3 regions of the Arthrobacter sp. zg-Y919 genome follow, and region 2 is predicted to be linked to each of the others. Evidence: riboswitches for the same ligand, from Rfam matches in the RefSeq annotation. Region 2 holds a riboswitch; each other region holds the start of a gene.

Region 1 (5,766 bases), 1.5 Mb from region 2:
GGACCTGGGGTTCACGATGCTGCGCAAGCACATCAAGATCGAACCCCTGCGCTGGTACTACCACGCGGACCGGCTGGGCATCCTGGTCTGGCAGGACCTGGTCAACGGCGGCAGCACCTACCGGCACTCCGTGGTCACTCCTCCCGCCCAGGAGGCAGCGCACCTGCGCGATGATGACTATCCAACTTTCGGGCGGTCCGACGTGCAGGGCCGGGAACAGTTCCTGGCCGACCTGCGCGGCACGGTGGAGACGCTGGGCAACAGTCCGTCGATCGCCGTGTGGGTGCCGTTCAACGAGGGATGGGGTCAATTCGACGCCAATGCCGTCACCGACCTGCTGCGCGGCCTGGACCCGACGCGGACCATCGACCATGCCAGCGGCTGGCATGACCAGGGCGGGGGAGACCTCAAGAGCGTGCACGTGTATTTTGCGCCGTTCCGGCTGCGGAAGGGCTGGCTCGCCGGGGACCGCGCCGTCGTCCTGTCCGAATACGGCGGATACAGCCTGCGCATCCCCGGCCACACCTTCAACGACAAGGAGTTCGGCTACCGGCGCTTCCGGTCCCGGGGCGCCCTGGCCCGGGCCTACGAGCGGCTGCACCGGCGTCAGATCGAACCGGCCGTTGCTGGCGGACTGGCTGCAACGGTCTACACCCAGCTCACCGACGTCGAGGACGAGGTGAACGGCCTGCTCACCTATGACCGCCGGGTGGTGAAGATTGATGCGGCGCTGGTGCGCCGGATCAATGCCCGGCTTATCCGGGCTGCGGGGCGCTGAGGGTTTTGCTGCCATTTTGAACATCTGCTGCCGTTCCAAAGCGGCAGCAGAACACGAAAGGGGCAGCAGAAACGGGAAGCGGCAGCAGGATTAGCGCCGGCGAACCCTAGGGAGCCCGGCCCGCACAAGCAGTTGGACCATGCCGTCTGGATCCTGCGGACTACGGGTGATGTCTTCCCACGACCAGCGGGCGAACCTTACGCCCATAGCCCTGATTGCGTCTTCACGCCGTTTCTCCTGAGTAAGTGTTTCCCACGACGGTCGCAGTGCCGTTACCTCGGCGGACGCCAGAGCACCCCGGCCGTATTTGACGGCACCGTCGAACTCCCCGACGAGTCTCTGTTCGGACCAATAAAAGTCTGTCCGGCCTAAGAACTTCCCACCGGCCGAAAAGAACTCCTGCTGCAGTTCCGGCACGGGGAATCCCTGCCGGTAGAGAACTGCACGCGAGTAGGACTCACCTGGCGATTCCGACCGGCCATCGGCAAAGTCGATTACCTGGCGGGCCCGGCTGCGTTTGGCCTGGTCCGGAAGTAAGGCGGCGGTATTGAGCAGGTCACTCTTCCTGAGAGGTGCCAGCATGCGGACGGGATCGGGCCGCAGGACATGGTCCATGGCGGGAACCGCCCGCTGGAAAGGAAGATAGGCGGCCATATCGAGGACCGTCTGAATACGGGACGTAAGCTGTACTCCGTCTCGCTGCACCACAGGCGCCAGAAGCCTGCGCTCGGTCCAGCGGAGGTCACCGCGGCGCCGGCCGTGGGAGGTGCGGGAGGCCAACAGCATGATATCCGGAGTGGCACCAATGACGGGGATACCCCAGATCACGGCCGCGGACTCCTGCACCAGAACCCTCTGCCCATGGCCTTTCTCAATGGCAGCTTTGATCCGCAACCGGTCGCGTTCCCAACGTGGAAGCTGGTCCCATGCGGCGGCGGCTACGTAGACACCTGGCCGCACCCGGACCACTTCACCGTTGCCGCAGCGGCGAGCGAGCGTGGACCTGCGGGCACCGCTGAGTGCGTCGTCGGCAGCGAAAAGGAACTCCGGATCCATGTGTTCAGGCATACCGGCACGCCGTGCTGGGGGCAGAGAGTGGCACCGGCGATTGTGGAAAACTGACCATTTCGCCAGGAATCGACCGGTTTCGATTTCTGCTGCCGGTTTAAACCGGCAGCAGAAGAGCAAAACGGCAGCAGAACAGCAAACCGGCAGCAGAACCCAGAACTAGATCTCGACGGGACCGTTCGCGGTGTCGAAGGTGACCGACATGATGCCCGGCGTGCCGGCAGGGGCAATCCAGGTGACGTCCACGTTCTCCAGCGGCTTCTCCACCGGATGGCCGAGCCAGTCGGTGACGCGGGCAGCGGATCCGGCGATGGTCAGCGACTTCAGCTTCACCGAGCCGGGCATGCCGGGGATCGCGTTGGAGGGGTGCAGTTCCTCGGTGTTGTCATCCCAGCGCAGCAGGTAGGGCACCTGCGGGTCGGCGATGAGACCGTTGATGCCGATCTGCCGCCAGGTGAGCTCCTGGCCGTCGGGGAATTTGCGGTTGCCCGGCACGGAGGACCGGCCCAGGCGTTCCTCGAAGGGGGAGAGATCGTCCACGGCAACACACCAGCCCATCCAGCCGCCGCCGCATTCGGAACGCTGGCGCACGGCCTGCCCGAAGGGCGCCTTGTCCGACGCCGGGTGGTTCAGTACCTCCACCACCTCGACGTACTGGTTGTTGGCCAGGGGCAGGATCATATTGCGGGTACCGAACCGGGGGTGGACGCCACCCTTCACGAAGTCGGCACCGAGAGCAGCGGCAATCCTCTCTGTGGTGGCCAGAAGACCGTCGGATTCACAGGCATAAGAAACATGGTCCAAGCGCATGCGGCCCATTGTGGCACGTTGTGATACCCGTCTCGACCAAGGGATGCCTAAGTGCGGATTTTTTCCCTCTCCGGCACCAAACCGCCACCGTAGCGGCAGGTTTTTTCATGGTCCGTCACAGAGCTTGCAGAACGCCGATGTTTCGGTTTCCATTGGTGCAGGTCATGAGTGCCAGCAGATAGCCCCGGCTTGCTGGCCGGCAACCCTCCAACCGCGGTGGGGTGCCCCGGGTGAAGACCTGGCCGTACGCCAAACGGGCGTCCGGCAAGCGCGGGTCCCACGACCCCACCGGATATCCGGCGTACCCGGATGCACCCCGGCGGCGTTGTGCGGCCCCTGGTTTGAGGGAGCATCATGAGTGCAGATTGGTCATTTGAAACCCGCCAGATCCACGTAGGCCAGGAGCCCGACGCCGTCACCGGCGCACGTGCCCTGCCCATCTACCAGACAACGTCCTTCGTTTTCCCCAGTGCCGAAGCCGCAGCCAACCGGTTTGCGCTGGCCGAACTGGAACCCATTTACACCCGGATCGGCAACCCCACCCAGGAAGCGGTGGAAAACCGGATCGCGTCGCTGGAGGGCGGCGTCGGCGCCCTGCTGCTGGCTTCCGGACAGGCGGCGGAAACCTTCGCGCTGCTGAACGTGGCGCAGGCCGGCGACCATGTGGTCGCCAGCCCCAGCCTCTACGGCGGCACCTACAACCTGCTGAAGCACACCCTGAAGCGGTTCGGTATTGAAACCACCTTCGTGCAGGACCCGGACAACCTGGACCAATGGCGCGACGCCGTCCGGCCCAACACCAAGGCGTTCTTCGGCGAGGTGGTTTCCAACCCCCGGCAGGATGTCCTGGACCTGGAAGGCATCAGCGCCGTGGCCCATGACGCGGGCATTCCGCTGATTGTGGACAACACGCTGTCGACGCCGTACCTGATCCGCCCGATCGAGTGGGGCGCCGACATTGTGGTCCACTCGGCCACCAAGTACCTCGGCGGACACGGAACCGCCATTGCCGGCGTGATCGTGGATTCGGGCAACTTCGATTTCGCTGCCGATCCGGAGAAGTTCCCCGGCTTCAACACGCCCGATGAAAGCTACAACGGGCTCGTCTACGCCCGGGACCTGGGCGTCAACGGAGCGCTGGGGGCGAACCTCGCGTTCATCCTCAAGGCACGCGTCCAGCTGCTGCGCGACCTCGGATCCGCGGTGTCGCCCTTCAACGCCTTCCTGATTGCCCAGGGCCTGGAAACCCTGAGCCTGCGGATCGAACGGCACGTATCCAACGCCGTCGCCGTCGCGAACTGGCTGGAACAGCACGACGACGTCGTGTCCGTGGCGTACGCGGGCCTGGAGTCCAGTCCGTGGTTTGACCGTGGCCGCACCTACGGTCCGCGCGGCACCGGCGCCATTGTCTCCTTCGAAATCGAGGGCGGCATAGACGCCGGCAAACGCTTCGTCGACGGACTGGAACTGCACTCGCACGTGGCCAATGTGGGGGACGTGCGCTCCCTGGTGATCCACCCGGCATCCACCACGCACAGCCAGCTCGGAGCTGAAGCGCAGCTGGCGGCCGGTGTCAGTCCGGGGCTGGTCCGCCTCTCCGTGGGCATCGAACATATCGACGACATCCTCGCGGACCTCGACGCCGGGTTCCGGGCTGCCAAGGGAGCGTAGGCTCCATGACCCGGCACCCGGCACCCCAGGGCAAGTCCCTGCAGGTGCCACCGCTGCAGCACCCCACCGCTAAGGACGGGGTGCTGCAGTATGCCTCCATAGGGGGACTGGACCTGGAAACCGGTGGGTACCTGCCCGACGTCGTCCTCGCCTACGAGACGTGGGGCCAGCTGAACCCGGAGGCGGGCAATGCGGTCCTGGTTCCGCATGCCCTGACAGGAAGCAGCCATGTGGCGCGGGGGAGCAGCGGCGAGCCGGGCTGGTGGGAGGAGCTCGTGGGCCCGGGGCGGACCGTGGACACCAACCGGTACTTCGTGGTCTCGGTCAACATGCTCGGGGGGTGCTACGGATCCACCGGTCCGGCATCACCGGACCCGGACGGACTGCCCTGGGGGTCGAGGTTTCCGTTCGTCACCATCCGCGACTCGGTCCGGGCGGAGGCGCGGCTGGCGGACCGGCTCGGCATTGCCCGCTGGCATGCGGTGCTGGGTGGTTCCCTCGGGGGAGCGCGTGCCCTGGAATGGGCGGTGACCGAGCCGAACCGGGTGCTGCACTGCGGGGTGATCGCGGCGACGGCGGCCAGCACGGCAGAGCAGATCGCCTTCGCCCAGGCGCAGCTGACCGCGATCCGCCTCGATCCCGATTTCAACGGGGGCGACTACTACAACGGTTCCCCGCCGCTGGCCGGACTCGGGCTGGCCCGGCGGATCGCGCACATCACCTACCGGTCCGAACCGGAGCTGGAATACCGGTTCGGCCGTTCCCCGCAGGGGGCCGAGGACCCGTTCGGAGCGGTATTCCCAGCGGGGAGGGGGCGGTATTCCGTGGAGAGCTACCTGGACCACCAGGCCCGGAAGCTGGCCGGCCGGTTCGACGCGAACAGCTATCTGGTGCTCACCGAGGCCCTGGTCAGCCACGACGTCGCCCGGGGCAGGGGATCCCTCCGCGCCGCGCTCGCAGGCACAACCGCGGCTTTCTTTATTGCGGCGGTGGAATCGGACCGGTTGTACTTTCCCCAGCAGTCGGCGGACCTGGCCGCAGCCCTTCCCCGGGGGACCTCCGTCCACCTCATCCGGGCACCCATCGGGCACGACGGTTTCCTGACGAGCGTCCAGGAGATTTCCGGTGCCCTGAAGCGGGAGGTGTTCGGGTAGGCGGATGACAACAGGGACTTCCTCTTGCCCGCCGCAGCAAATCATGGGAGAACATTCCCCATGGCAGATCGGATCTCTCTTTCCGGCCGGGCGCAGTGCACCCCGGAGGTTCTCTGGCACGTGCTCGTCGATAACCGGGCGGCCTGGTGGCCGGACATGGACTTCGCTCCGCACCCGGGTGCGCCCCTGAAGGAACGGTGGAGTGAGGACGGCGTGGAGCACACGGCCACCGGTACGGTACTGGCCGTCGCCCCGGGTCGGCTGCTTTCCTTCCGCTGGACCGCA
Region 2 (5,766 bases):
GGAGAGCAGGGCATGAACCTCATGAGCTCCACCCTCCTCACCGAAGACACCGGTGTGCCGTTCGATCAGCTGCAGGCCGAGCAGATCGCCGTGTACCGGCAGGCGTGGGCCGACGCCGGGCATCAGGGCACACCGCGTGTGTCCGTCAGCCGCAGCATCATTCCCCTGGTGACCGAGGCGGACCGGCGGTACTTCGGGCTCCGTGCCCAGGCCGAAGGCCGCGACCAGGTGGGCCACCTAGACGGCGACCTGGCCCGGTTCGGCAAGAGCTACATCGGCGAACCGGACGTCATCGCCGCGGAACTGGCTGCGGATGCCGCCGTTCAGGAAGCGGATACGGTCCTGGTGACCGTGCCGAACCAGCTGGGCGTGGACTACAACGCGCAGCTGCTGGAAAGCATCGTCAAGCTCGTGGCACCGGGGGCCGGCTGGCGGTAAGCCGGTCCCGGGGGTGCCCCCCCCCAGCGGTCTGGAACCTTGGCACCTTCGGGGCCTGGATCCGGCGGCAACGAAATTCCCCGCTCGCAGAGCTCGTGGAGAATATTAAAGCCGCCTCCTCCAGGCCCCTTCGTGCGTCCGGCACCTTTCGCCATGCCCTCGTGGGTCCGCTGCTTCCCGCCCGCCTTGGGGTGTGCGTCGACTCCTGCCAAACCCCTTCGTGGGTCCGTCTCCTCCCGGCGCCTTCGTGCGTCCGTCACCTTCGTGCGTCCGTCATCTTCCGCAATGCCCCGGATGGTGAGGAGCGCATCCTTCGGGCCCACCTCCCGCGGGGAGTGTGCGAGGGTATTCGGCCCCGGGACCTTCCGCGGACGGAAGGCGAGCTGCGGACTATGGGCGCCGGACCGCTCACCACCGCACACCCGGGAATGGCCCCTGTCGAAATGTCGGCGGCCTCCGCTAAAGTAGTTTTCAGCTTCACGAGATGTGGCCTCCGCCCGGGAAACCGGGCATAAAAGCTCCGACTGGCCCCACACCAACCCCACTGTTCGGCGGGTGGTTCGGATGACGAAGCGGCCTGCTTCGTCCGTTGCAGGCAAGGACAACCTGAAAAGGAACCCACTGTGAGCATTTCCAGTGTCAGCAAATCCGGTCTCAGCAACTGCAGCGGCTTCGCGCCGGGGCACAACATCCATTGGATCCACGGCCGCCGTCTCGAGGGCTGGGAGCAGTGGTCGGACGTCGAAGCCACGGCCGATCCGCAGCTGGACCTCATTTACCTGGTGTCCGAAGGAATCCAGCACCTGATGTGGTTCCACAATGTTCCGGCCGTCGCCACCGCACTGGGGGCCGCCGTCGATACCCCGCAGTGGTGCCAGCGCTATTCCACGCTGATGGTGCCCGGCGGGTTCGAGTCCGATGCGCGGAGTTCTTTTTTCTACTTAGCCCGGCCGGAGCGGGTGGTTCCGTGCAACGGCTCCCTGGTCCGGGCACCGGAAACTGAGCGCATCGAAAAGGCCGGCTCCTAGCTGCCGAGGCTCACCTTGTGTACAGCAGATGCGCCCTGATGGGTCCGTGGCCAGCATCAGCTGTACACAAGGCGACGGCGCCGACGCGGCAGCCAGCATCAGCTGTACAGAAGGGACCGCAGCAGCCCGCCGGAGACGTCCTGCTACTGCTGGAGCAGCTCCGGCGGGACCGCGTACATCACCAGCACCCCCAGGAGGTTCTTCGCCGCGTGCACCCCGTAGGACAGCATGAAGTTGTTGCCCGCCCAGACATAGAGGCCGACCAGGGTGGCACCCATCGCCAGGTAAGGCACCAAGACCGGCAGGGTGAGGGATTCCTTGCCCACGACGTGGATGGACGCGAACAACAGGACCGACAGGATGCCGCAGGCCCAGATATTCCAGTACCGGCTGAGCTTGCCGATCAGCAGGTGCCGGAAGATGTACTCCTCCACAAAGGGCGCCAGCACCACGATCAGGGGAATGATCAGCCAGGGCGAGACGGACCCGACAAACCCCTGGACCGCTTCCTGGTTCGCTGCGGTCTGGACGTCCCCGGTCACCAGGACAGCGGCCATGGTGGCGATGAGCATGATGATGACGCCCGCGGGAATCAGGGCCAGCGTCAGCACCGGGCGGGTGGCCAGGATCTTCGTTTCCCGCACCACATACGGGCGGGCCGCAAGGAAGGCCAAAAGGCCGGCAACTGCGTAGAAGCCCAGGTTCAGGACGTAGGAGGCGGTGAGGGGATCCGGAACCACCATCACCAGCACCGGGAAAATGAGCCCCGGTGCGAAACTCAAGACCAGCAGGAACAGGACATAGAACCCGGCCGCCACGGCATCCCGCCGGGTGAAGCGGTAGGAAAGCCACGGTATCGACGCCGGTGGACGCCCCGCCGGTCCGGTCCGGTATTCGTTCGCAGTCATACCCTCAGGATATGGGCCATCCCGGAGCTATGGGGCATCCGGCGGGGATACAGGCCTGCGCTAATTCAGCTCCGCGATCACCGGAGGCATGGCCTCCAGCAATTCCCGTGCCAGGAAGCTGAGCGGCCCCCGGGAGGCGGAGAGCCGGTCCCCGCTCACGGCGTGCAGATAGGTTCCCCAACAGGCAGCCTGTTCCGGCGTCGCCCCGCGGGCCAGGAACCCGCCTACGGCACCGGCAAGGACATCCCCGGAACCGGAAGTGCCCAGACCGGAATTTCCGGCAGGAACCTCCCAGCTCTTTCCGTCGGGAGCGGTAATAACGTTGTGTGCGCTGACCACGGCCTGGTATTTCCGCGCCACTTCCAGGGACGCCTTCGCCAGGTCCAGGGAATCTTCGTCCGCCTCCTCATCCTCGAGCAGGCGGATGAGTTCGGCGCCGTTCGGGGTCAGGACGAGGCGTCCGGCCAGGGCATCGTAAAGATCAGGCAGTCCGGGCAGCACACCGAGGGCATACGCATCCAGCACCACCTGCGTCTTTTCCCCGAGCAGCGGCACCACTGACCGCAGCAGCGCTGCGGCCTGGTCGGGGTCGTCCAGCCCGGGGCCGATAACTACGGCCGACGCGGTCGCTAGATCGGATTCAAGCAATGCACCGGCCGCCTCGCCGTCAATCCCACCGGATTCCTCGCGCAGTCCGACCACCCCGGATTCGGGGATGGCAACGGCCACGGCGATCGCCGCCGATTCCGCCAACCCCATGGTCAGGCGGCCGGCGCCGACCCGCAGTCCGGCAAGCCCGGTCAGCATCACGGCGCCGGGGGTGCGGCGGGCTCCGCCGATCACCAGTACGGTGCCCCGGTCTTCCTTGCCGGAGGCCTCGGTGGACAGCCTCCAGCCGCGCAGCAGCGCAGGGGTGACGAGCTCAGCGGGGGTGGATGTCATCAGTTTCTCCTGCATGTTCGGTTACGGGCGCTCCGCCGTCCTGCAGGTGGAGCACGTTGTTAAAGGTGTGCAGCTGCCACGGCCCGGTTCCGCTGGGACGCACCAGCCGGGTGACGGAACCGTTCCGTACGCTGTTGGCGGCGGCGGTGTCCAGCAGTTCCTGCTCGCTCATCCGTTCCAGAACGTAGCGGATCAACAGGATCACGGCGTCATGGCAGACCACAGCCACCCGCTTGCCGTCTTCCTCGTCATCCAGATCGCGGAAGACCGAGCGCAGCCGCAGTGCGACGTCGGCCCAGGACTCGCCGCCCGGCGGCCGGTATACGAACTTGCCCAGCCAGGACCGGCGTTCGGCTTCCTCCGGAAAACGTGCCGCGACGCCGGCAGAGGTCAGCAGGTCCAAAATGCCCAGTTCCCGGTCGCGCAGGCGTTCATCAATCCGCATACCGCCGGTGATGCCGGGCAGTCCCGCCAGTTCCGCGGTCTGCCGTGCCCTCAGGTAGGGCGAGCACCAGACGGAGTCGGGCAGTTCCCCAGCGGGAAGCCCGGAAAACCAGCGGCCCAGCGCTGCGGCCTGCTGTTCGCCGTCTGCGCTCAAGGGAACGTCGGGGTCCCGCCAGGGAATGTCAATGCGTTCGGCACCCTCGCGGCCGGCGCGGGTAGCGGCCACATTGCCTGCGGATTCACCGTGGCGTACCAGAATAAGTTCAGTTGCACCCATGCTCCGACTCTACCTGCCGGTGCACGCAGACCAAGGGAAACAAAACAGGCCTGCCGGGCTGCGACACGCCCTGCCGTCGGTGCGGGGCCCGGATAACCACTGGGCACCAATGGAGCCGCAACCGTTCCCGGTGCGCAGTGTCCGGCGGTATTGCCCACTGGCGATAAACTCGATTCGTGAGCTCAGAACTTCCAGCACAGGTGTCCGATATTTTCGACCCGCAGCAGTGGCGTCTTGTTTCCGGGTTCGAGGACCTGCAGGACATGACCTACCACCGCCAGGTGGAGCGCGGCGCCGACGGCACCGTAGTGCGTGACCTGCCGACGGTGCGCATCGCGTTCGACCGTCCGGAAGTCCGCAACGCCTTCCGCCCCGGGACCGTGGACGAGCTGTACCGGGCCATGGACCACGCACGGATGACGCCGGACGTTGCCACTGTGCTGCTCACCGGCAACGGCCCCTCCCCCAAGGACGGCGGCCACTCGTTCTGCTCCGGCGGGGACCAGCGGATCCGCGGCCGCGACGGCTACCGGTACGCAGAGGGCGAAACCAAAGAGACCATCGACCCGGCACGTGCGGGACGGCTGCACATCCTGGAAGTCCAGCGGCTCATGCGGACCATGCCCAAGGTGGTCATCGCCGTCGTCAACGGCTGGGCGGCAGGCGGCGGGCACAGCCTGCATGTGGTCTCGGACCTGACCATCGCCTCACGCCAGCACGGCAAGTTCAAGCAGACCGATGCCACCGTGGGCAGCTTCGACGCCGGCTACGGCTCGGCGCTGCTGGCCCGGCAGATCGGCCAGAAGAAGGCGCGGGAAATATTCTTCCTGGCGCGCGAGTACTCGGCCGAGGACATGGTCGCCATGGGAGCGGTCAATGAAGCCGTCGACCATGCGGACCTGGAAAAGGTGGCCCTGGAATACGCCGCAGACATTGCCCGGCAGTCCCCGCAGGCCATCCGCATGCTCAAGTTCGCCTTCAACCTGGCGGACGACGGGCTGGCCGGGCAGCAGGTCTTCGCCGGCGAAGCAACCCGCCTGGCCTACATGACGGACGAGGCGGTGGAGGGCAAGGAAGCATTCCTTGCCAAGCGTGATCCGGACTGGTCCTCCTTCCCCTACTACTTCTAGGAGCTCCTTGGAACTGCTTCCAGTCCTGGTGACTCCGGGTTTCGACGCCGGAATGCTGCTCTCCCCGCTGGCCGACGCGCTGGCGGGTGAGGGACCGGCCGTCGCACCGCACACCGATCCGGCCCAGACCTTTACGGGCGAACTGCCCAACGACGACATTGCCCTGGTCGTCAGCACCTCCGGTTCCACCGGCACCCCGAAGCAGACCATGCTCAGCACCGATGCGCTGGCCGCTTCCTCGATGGCCACCGCCGTCGCACTGAAGGCGGACGGCCAGTGGCTGTCCGCCCTGCCGGTCAACTACATTGCCGGAATCCAGGTCCTGGTCCGTTCCCTGTACGCCGGCACCCAGCCGGTCTTTATGGATTTGTCCGTGCCGTTCAGCGCCGAGGTGTTCACGCGTGCCGCAGAGGACATGACGGACCGCAACCGCTTCACGTCCCTGGTCCCCACCCAGCTGCACCGCCTGCTGCAGGACCCGGCACCCGAAACCCTCCGTGTGCTGCGCCGGTTCAACGCCATCCTGCTCGGCGGGGCACCGGCCGGTGCCGCCCTGCTGGACAAGGCCCGCGGTTACGGGCTGAACGTGGTGACCACCT
Region 3 (5,766 bases), 600 kb from region 2:
TCCGTCCGCATTCCGGCAGCGGCAACCGGCCTGGTGGGCCTGAAGCCGAACCGGGGCAGGGTCCCGGCCGGATCGGCGCAGCAGGACCTGGGCCAGTTCGTCGTAGCCGGCCCACTGGCCCGGAGCGCCGCCGATGCGGCGCTGCTGCTGGACGCGATGGTCGACGAACCCAATTACCGGGCCACCAGCGCCGCTGCTGCCCCGGGAACCTTCCTGGCGGCGGCGCTGCGGGCCGAGGGACGGTTCCGGATCGGCGTCAGTACCCGTTCACCCTTCGAATCCCGGCTGGATATCCGGCTCGATCCCGAGGCCGTGGAGGCGCTCGACGCCGGCGTTGCCGCCCTCACCCGCGCCGGCCACGATCTGGTGGACACGGATCTGAGGTACGACGAGCGTTATCCGGACGCGTTCCAGGTGGTGTGGACCGCCGGGCTGGCGACCGCCGCTCTGTCCCCGGGCGGCGAGGAGCGGCTGACGGACCTGGCCGCGGTGATGCGGCGGAGGGCACTTCAGCGGAGTGCGGCGGACCTGGTGGCCGCCGTCGACGTCCTCCGGACCTTCGAGCTGGAGACCATCCGGCAATACAGCGCCTACGACATGGTCCTGACACCGACCCTGGGCATGACGCCGCGGCCCGTTGGCTGGTACGCCGGCGAGGGCGGAAGTGCCGAAGACCGGGCGGATGAGGACTACGCACGCCAGTGCCAATACTCCCCTTTTACGTCCATGGTGAATGTCTGCGGCCTTCCCGCCATTACCCTGCCGGTGCTGGACACCGCCGCCGGCCTGCCGATGGGTATCCAGTTGATCGGCCGGCCCGGCGCCGAAGCGGACCTGCTTGCCGTCGCCGGCCAGCTGGGCTACTGACCTCCGGCTAGAACAGTCCGGCAAGCAGGCGGTCGGATTCCCGCTGCCCCTCGACGTCGAAGGCGCCGCCGGTCACCAGCAGTTCGGCCGCTCCGGAGGAAGCCACCAGTTCCTCAAGGCGTTGCTGCACCTGGCCGACGGTTCCATAGACAGACGTGTCAAGGGTGCCGCGGACCAGGTCCTGGTGCCGCGGTGACGGGTCGGCGCCGCCGGCGGCGCTGGACAGCGCGGGAAAAACACCCTTGGTCCGGGAAGCGGCCAGTGCCTGCGCTTCGGGCAGCAGCAGTTCCTCGGCAGCCTCCTCGGTCCCGGCCACCGCAATGTTGACGGCAGCCACGACATAGGGGCGTGGGAAGCGGTCCGAGGGGCGGAAGGCGGCGCGGTAACGCTCCAGCGCACCGGCCCGGCCGGCGCTGTTGGTCCGGAATAACGCCGGGCCGCCCAGAACGACGCCGAGTCCGGCCCGGGCGGCTATCTCCACACCTGCACCTGTGGCCAGCACAAAGACGGGCGTTCGGCCGCCGTCCTGCGGGCGGGCGGTGATGGGCGCGGTGCCGTCGAGGTAGGCCAGCAGTTCCGCCAGGTGCGCTTCGAACTGTTCCGCCTCGGCCTGCCCTGCCCGCAGCGCGGTCCGCACCGCCGGTGTGAACCCGATGGACCGGCCCAGGCCAAGGTCGATCCGGCCGGGATTCAGGGCCTGCAGGGTGGCCGCCTGTTCGGCCACCACCAGCGGCTGATGGTTCGGCAGCATGACACCCCCGGAACCGATCCGGATGCTGCTGGTGTGCGCTGCCAGGGCAGCCATCAGGACGGCGGGCGCAGATCCGGCGATTCCCGCCACTGCATGATGCTCGGCCACCCAAAAGCGGCGGTATCCGAGCACTTCCGCCGCCTCCGCGCGCTCAAGTACGGCACCGAGCGCATCAGCTTCGGAAAACCCTTCCCGCGAGTTGGCGCGGTCAAGGATGGAGACGGGAACACTGAGGCTGGCCATACCTGTACCAACCCGCCCGGTGGTGAGGGAATTCCGCGCCGGACGTGCAAATCCCGGCGTCATGCAGGCACCCAAGCATGTAATGCGGGCCGGATTGGCCCATTTACGTGTGACCTTCCCCACGTGCGGGCAGGGAAGGTTCGCGTTCCCCGGCGGATTCTTTCGGTTGTGGCTGCATTCACCCCTCCCGGGGGTGGGAATATTAAACTCGTGAGCCATACCCCCAGTACCCCAGGCGTAAAAGAAGCGCGTAAAACCTTCTTCGGCCATCCCCGGATGTTGGCCAACCTCTTCAGTGTTGAGCTGTGGGAGCGATTCTCCTTCTACGGCATGCAGGGCATCCTGCTGTACTACATGTACTACAGCACCACCGACGGCGGCCTCGGCATCGACGAAGCCATCGCCGTCTCCCTGGTCGGTGCGTATGGCGGTGGCGTGTACCTCTCCACCATCCTCGGTGCATGGCTGGCGGACCGCGTCTTCGGCGCCGAACGGGTGCTGTTCTACGCCGCCGCACTGGTCATGCTGGGCCACATTTCCCTGGCCGTGCTTCCCGGCGCCGTCGGACTGGCCGCGGGCCTGATCCTGATCGCCCTGGGTTCCGGCGGCGTCAAGGCCAATGCGACATCGCTCGTCGGCACCTTGTACGACGAGAAGGACCAGCGGCGCGACGCCGGCTTCTCCATCTTCTACATGGGCATCAACATCGGTGCCCTGATCGGCCCGATCCTGACCGGTCTGGCCTGGACCGAGTACGGCTTCCACTACGGCTTCGGCCTGGCCGCCATCGGCATGGCCATCGGTCTGGTGCAGTACGGCGTAACCCGCAAGAACCTGCCCGAATCCGCACATCATGTAGCCAACCCGCTCCCGAAGCAGCAGTACATGAAGGTCGGGCTCATTGCCGTGGCCGGTCTGGTTGTTATTGCGCTGGCCGTTGTCTTCAACATCCTGACCGCCAAGAACCTCGCCGTGGTCATGGCGGCCGTGGCCATCGTGGCTTCCGTCGCCTACTTCGTCATCATCCTCAGCAGCAAGAAGGTGAACCAGGTGGAACGCCGCCGGGTGTACTCCTTCATGCCGCTCTTTATTGCCAGCGCTGCGTTCTGGGCCTTGTTCCAGCAGCAGTTCACGGTGGTTGCCATGTACGCGGACACCTCCCTGAACCGCAGCATCTTCGGCTGGGAAATGCCGCCGAGCTGGGTGCAGTCCATTAACCCGGTCTTCATCATCATCTTCGCCGCGGTCTTCGCCGGTGTGTGGACCAAGATGGGCGACCGCCAGCCGTCCTCCCCGCTGAAGTTCGCCATGGGCCTGGCCGTGATGGGCCTCGCCTTCCTGGCCTTCATTCCGTTCTCCGGAGGTGCCCCGAACAGCACCCCGCTGCTGGCCATGGCCGGGATCCTGCTGCTGTTCACCTTCGCTGAACTGTTCCTGTCCCCGATCGGCCTGTCGGTGGCAACCAAGCTGGCTCCGGAAGTCTTCCGGACCCAGATGGTGGCCCTGTTCTTCCTGTCCGTCTCCCTGGGCACCACCCTGGCCGGCTGGCTGGCACAGTTCTACGATCCCGCAACCGAAGTCAGCTACTTCACCTTCAGCGGCGTCACCGCAATCATCCTGGGCATTGCCCTTGCCGCGGCGACACCGTCGATCAAGAAGCTCATGGGCGGCGTGCGCTAGCAGCACCCCGCACCACTGCAGCAGGGACGGCGGCACCGGAACTCTCCGGTGCCGCCGTCCTTTTTTGTGTCCGCTTGTGTCCTCAGACATACTTGGCTGCACCCCAGGGACGTGGTTAGGATGGGTCCCAGCTTCAGGAGACACGGCCGCCAAGCTCCGACTTGGCCGTGCACCAACCCCATGCTTCGCGGGTGGTTCGGATGACGAAGCGGCCTGCACCGCCCTTCCGGGCGTCCGGTGCCGGCAAGAGCACTGCTTCCCAAGGATGACTGCCATGCGCAAAAGCACTGACCGCATTTTGACCACCCACGCCGGTTCCCTTCCCCGTACTCCTGAACTGCTGGCCGCGAATGCGGCACGCGAAGCCGATCCCGCAGACACCGGGGGGTACGCGGAGCTGCTGCAGGCCGCCGTCGCCGACCTGGTGGCCCGCCAGCTGAAGGCCGGCATCGACATTCCGAACGACGGCGAATACGGCCACGCAATGTCCGCCGACGTCGACTACGGGGCCTGGTGGTCCTATTCCTTCTCCCGGCTCGCCGGCCTGAGCGTGGCCGAAACGGGAATCTGGGACATGGGGCCGCACCGCTCCGAACCGGGCAGTGTGGTCCTCACCAGCTTCGGCGACCGCCGCGACCGGCAACGCTTTTCCGCGGCCTACTCCGACCCGTCGTCGGGCATCACCACGGGCGCGCAGAAGGTCTTCCCGAAGGTCACGGGCCCGGTGGAATACACGGGGTACGACGCCGTGGCGAACGACATTGCCAACCTCAAGGCGGGACTGGCGTCGGCGGGGCTGACGGAAGGCTTCCTGGCGTCACTGTCCCCCGGGTCCTGTTCCCGGATTGCCAACGAGTACTACGCCACCGAGGAAGAGTTCATTTACGCGTGTGCGGACGCCATGCACGAGGAATACCTGGCCATTGCCGACGCCGGGCTGATTGTCCAGATCGATGACCCGTCCATCGCGGAGAACTGGGACCAGATCAATCCCGAACCGTCCGTCGAGGACTACCTGAGGTTCACGCAGGTCCGTGTGGAGGCCCTGAACTACGCCCTGCGCGGCATCCCGGAGGAACAGGTCCGGTTCCACCTATGCTGGGGCTCCTGGCACGGGCCGCACACCACGGACATCGAGTTCCGGCATCTGGTGGACACCCTGCTCCGGATCAACGCGGGCGGCTACAGCTTTGAAGCCGGAAACGTGCGGCACGAGCACGAATGGCGGGTCTGGGAGGACACCAAACTGCCGGACGGCAAGGTCATCCTCCCCGGCGTCGTCTCCCATGCCACCAACGTGGTGGAGCATCCGGAACTGGTGGCGGACCGGATCGAGCGTTTCGCCGGGCTGGTGGGACGGGAAAACATCATTGCCTCCACTGACTGCGGGCTGGGCGGACGGGTGCATCCCCAGATCGCGGCCGCCAAACTCGAGGCCCTGGGCGAGGGTGCCCGGCTGGCAAGCAGCCGGCTCTGGTAACCCAACAGCGGTGCCAGCCCCGTCAGCGGTCCAGCCCCGCACTGACCAGCACGAACATGCCGCTCACGGCGGCCAGTGCGCCCAGCGCGCAGATGGTGTTGAACGCCGCCGCTCCGGCCTGCCGCCGGCCCCGGGCGAAGAGGATACCGGCAGTAATCCACGCCGCGGCCAGGACCAGGACGGCCAAGGGGCCGGCGGCGAAACCCGCAGTGTTTTCCGCCCAGCTGGGCAGCCGGAACGCTGCCCGCTGCGTCCAGAAAAACCACAACACCGGGGCGGCGCAGAGGTAAAGCACGTTAAAACCCACCATCAGCGCCCGGGTGCCGCGGCGCAGGCCCTGCGGCACACGCTCCCGTGCTGGACCAAAACCGCCTGAAACAGCCACAATGCTCTTCCCCCTGACACGCCCTGGCTTCCCGCCGCCAAGACTTCGGGATAGAGCCTAAGGCCCCCGGCCCCGGTTTCCCTGCAGGGCCGTGTCTGCCGTCTGCGCCGTTTCTTTGGCATGCTTAGGGGTATGTCTAATCGTGCCGGCCAGCGTGCCGAACCTTCCGACCTTGTAGATCTCACTGCGCTTTTGGACGCCTATTACGACGTCGTCCCGGATCCAGCCAACGTTGCACAGCGCGTGGCGTTCGGAACCTCCGGGCACCGGGGCTCCTCCCTCAACGGTGCCTTTAACGAGCAGCACATTGCCGCCATTACCCAGGCGATCGTGGAGTACCGCACGTCAGCGGGCATCACC

Evidence for each region. Region 2 has a riboswitch for S-adenosylmethionine ahead of QNO10_RS12040 (hypothetical protein). Riboswitches for the same ligand answer to the same signal wherever they lie in the genome.
Region 1: another riboswitch for S-adenosylmethionine. It lies ahead of QNO10_RS04455 (bifunctional o-acetylhomoserine/o-acetylserine sulfhydrylase); the one in region 2 lies ahead of QNO10_RS12040 (hypothetical protein).
Region 3: another riboswitch for S-adenosylmethionine. It lies ahead of QNO10_RS00345 (cobalamin-independent methionine synthase II family protein); the one in region 2 lies ahead of QNO10_RS12040 (hypothetical protein).

What each region holds. Positions count from the first base shown of each region.
Region 1 covers NZ_CP126242.1:941,539-947,304, forward strand. Annotated here, with positions in the region: gene QNO10_RS04440 (glycoside hydrolase family 2 protein) at 1-778, shown strand, start outside; gene QNO10_RS04445 (hypothetical protein) at 869-1,846, opposite strand; gene QNO10_RS04450 (VOC family protein) at 2,006-2,656, opposite strand; SAM riboswitch class IV at 2,817-2,933, shown strand; gene QNO10_RS04455 (bifunctional o-acetylhomoserine/o-acetylserine sulfhydrylase) at 3,011-4,327, shown strand; gene metX (homoserine O-acetyltransferase MetX) at 4,333-5,481, shown strand; gene QNO10_RS04465 (SRPBCC domain-containing protein) at 5,542-5,766, shown strand, end outside.
Region 2 covers NZ_CP126242.1:2,558,047-2,563,812, forward strand. Annotated here, with positions in the region: gene QNO10_RS12035 (LLM class flavin-dependent oxidoreductase) at 1-438, shown strand, start outside; SAM riboswitch class IV at 914-1,046, shown strand; gene QNO10_RS12040 (hypothetical protein) at 1,062-1,466, shown strand; gene QNO10_RS12045 (CPBP family intramembrane glutamic endopeptidase) at 1,610-2,374, opposite strand; gene QNO10_RS12050 (NAD(P)H-hydrate dehydratase) at 2,435-3,316, opposite strand; gene QNO10_RS12055 (histidine phosphatase family protein) at 3,297-4,037, opposite strand; gene QNO10_RS12060 (1,4-dihydroxy-2-naphthoyl-CoA synthase) at 4,214-5,167, shown strand; gene QNO10_RS12065 (AMP-binding protein) at 5,175-5,766, shown strand, end outside.
Region 3 covers NZ_CP126242.1:70,584-76,349, reverse strand. Annotated here, with positions in the region: gene QNO10_RS00360 (amidase) at 1-867, shown strand, start outside; gene QNO10_RS00355 (MsnO8 family LLM class oxidoreductase) at 875-1,861, opposite strand; gene QNO10_RS00350 (peptide MFS transporter) at 2,072-3,541, shown strand; SAM riboswitch class IV at 3,673-3,797, shown strand; gene QNO10_RS00345 (cobalamin-independent methionine synthase II family protein) at 3,816-5,021, shown strand; gene QNO10_RS00340 (hypothetical protein) at 5,044-5,406, opposite strand; gene pgm (phosphoglucomutase (alpha-D-glucose-1,6-bisphosphate-dependent)) at 5,539-5,766, shown strand, end outside.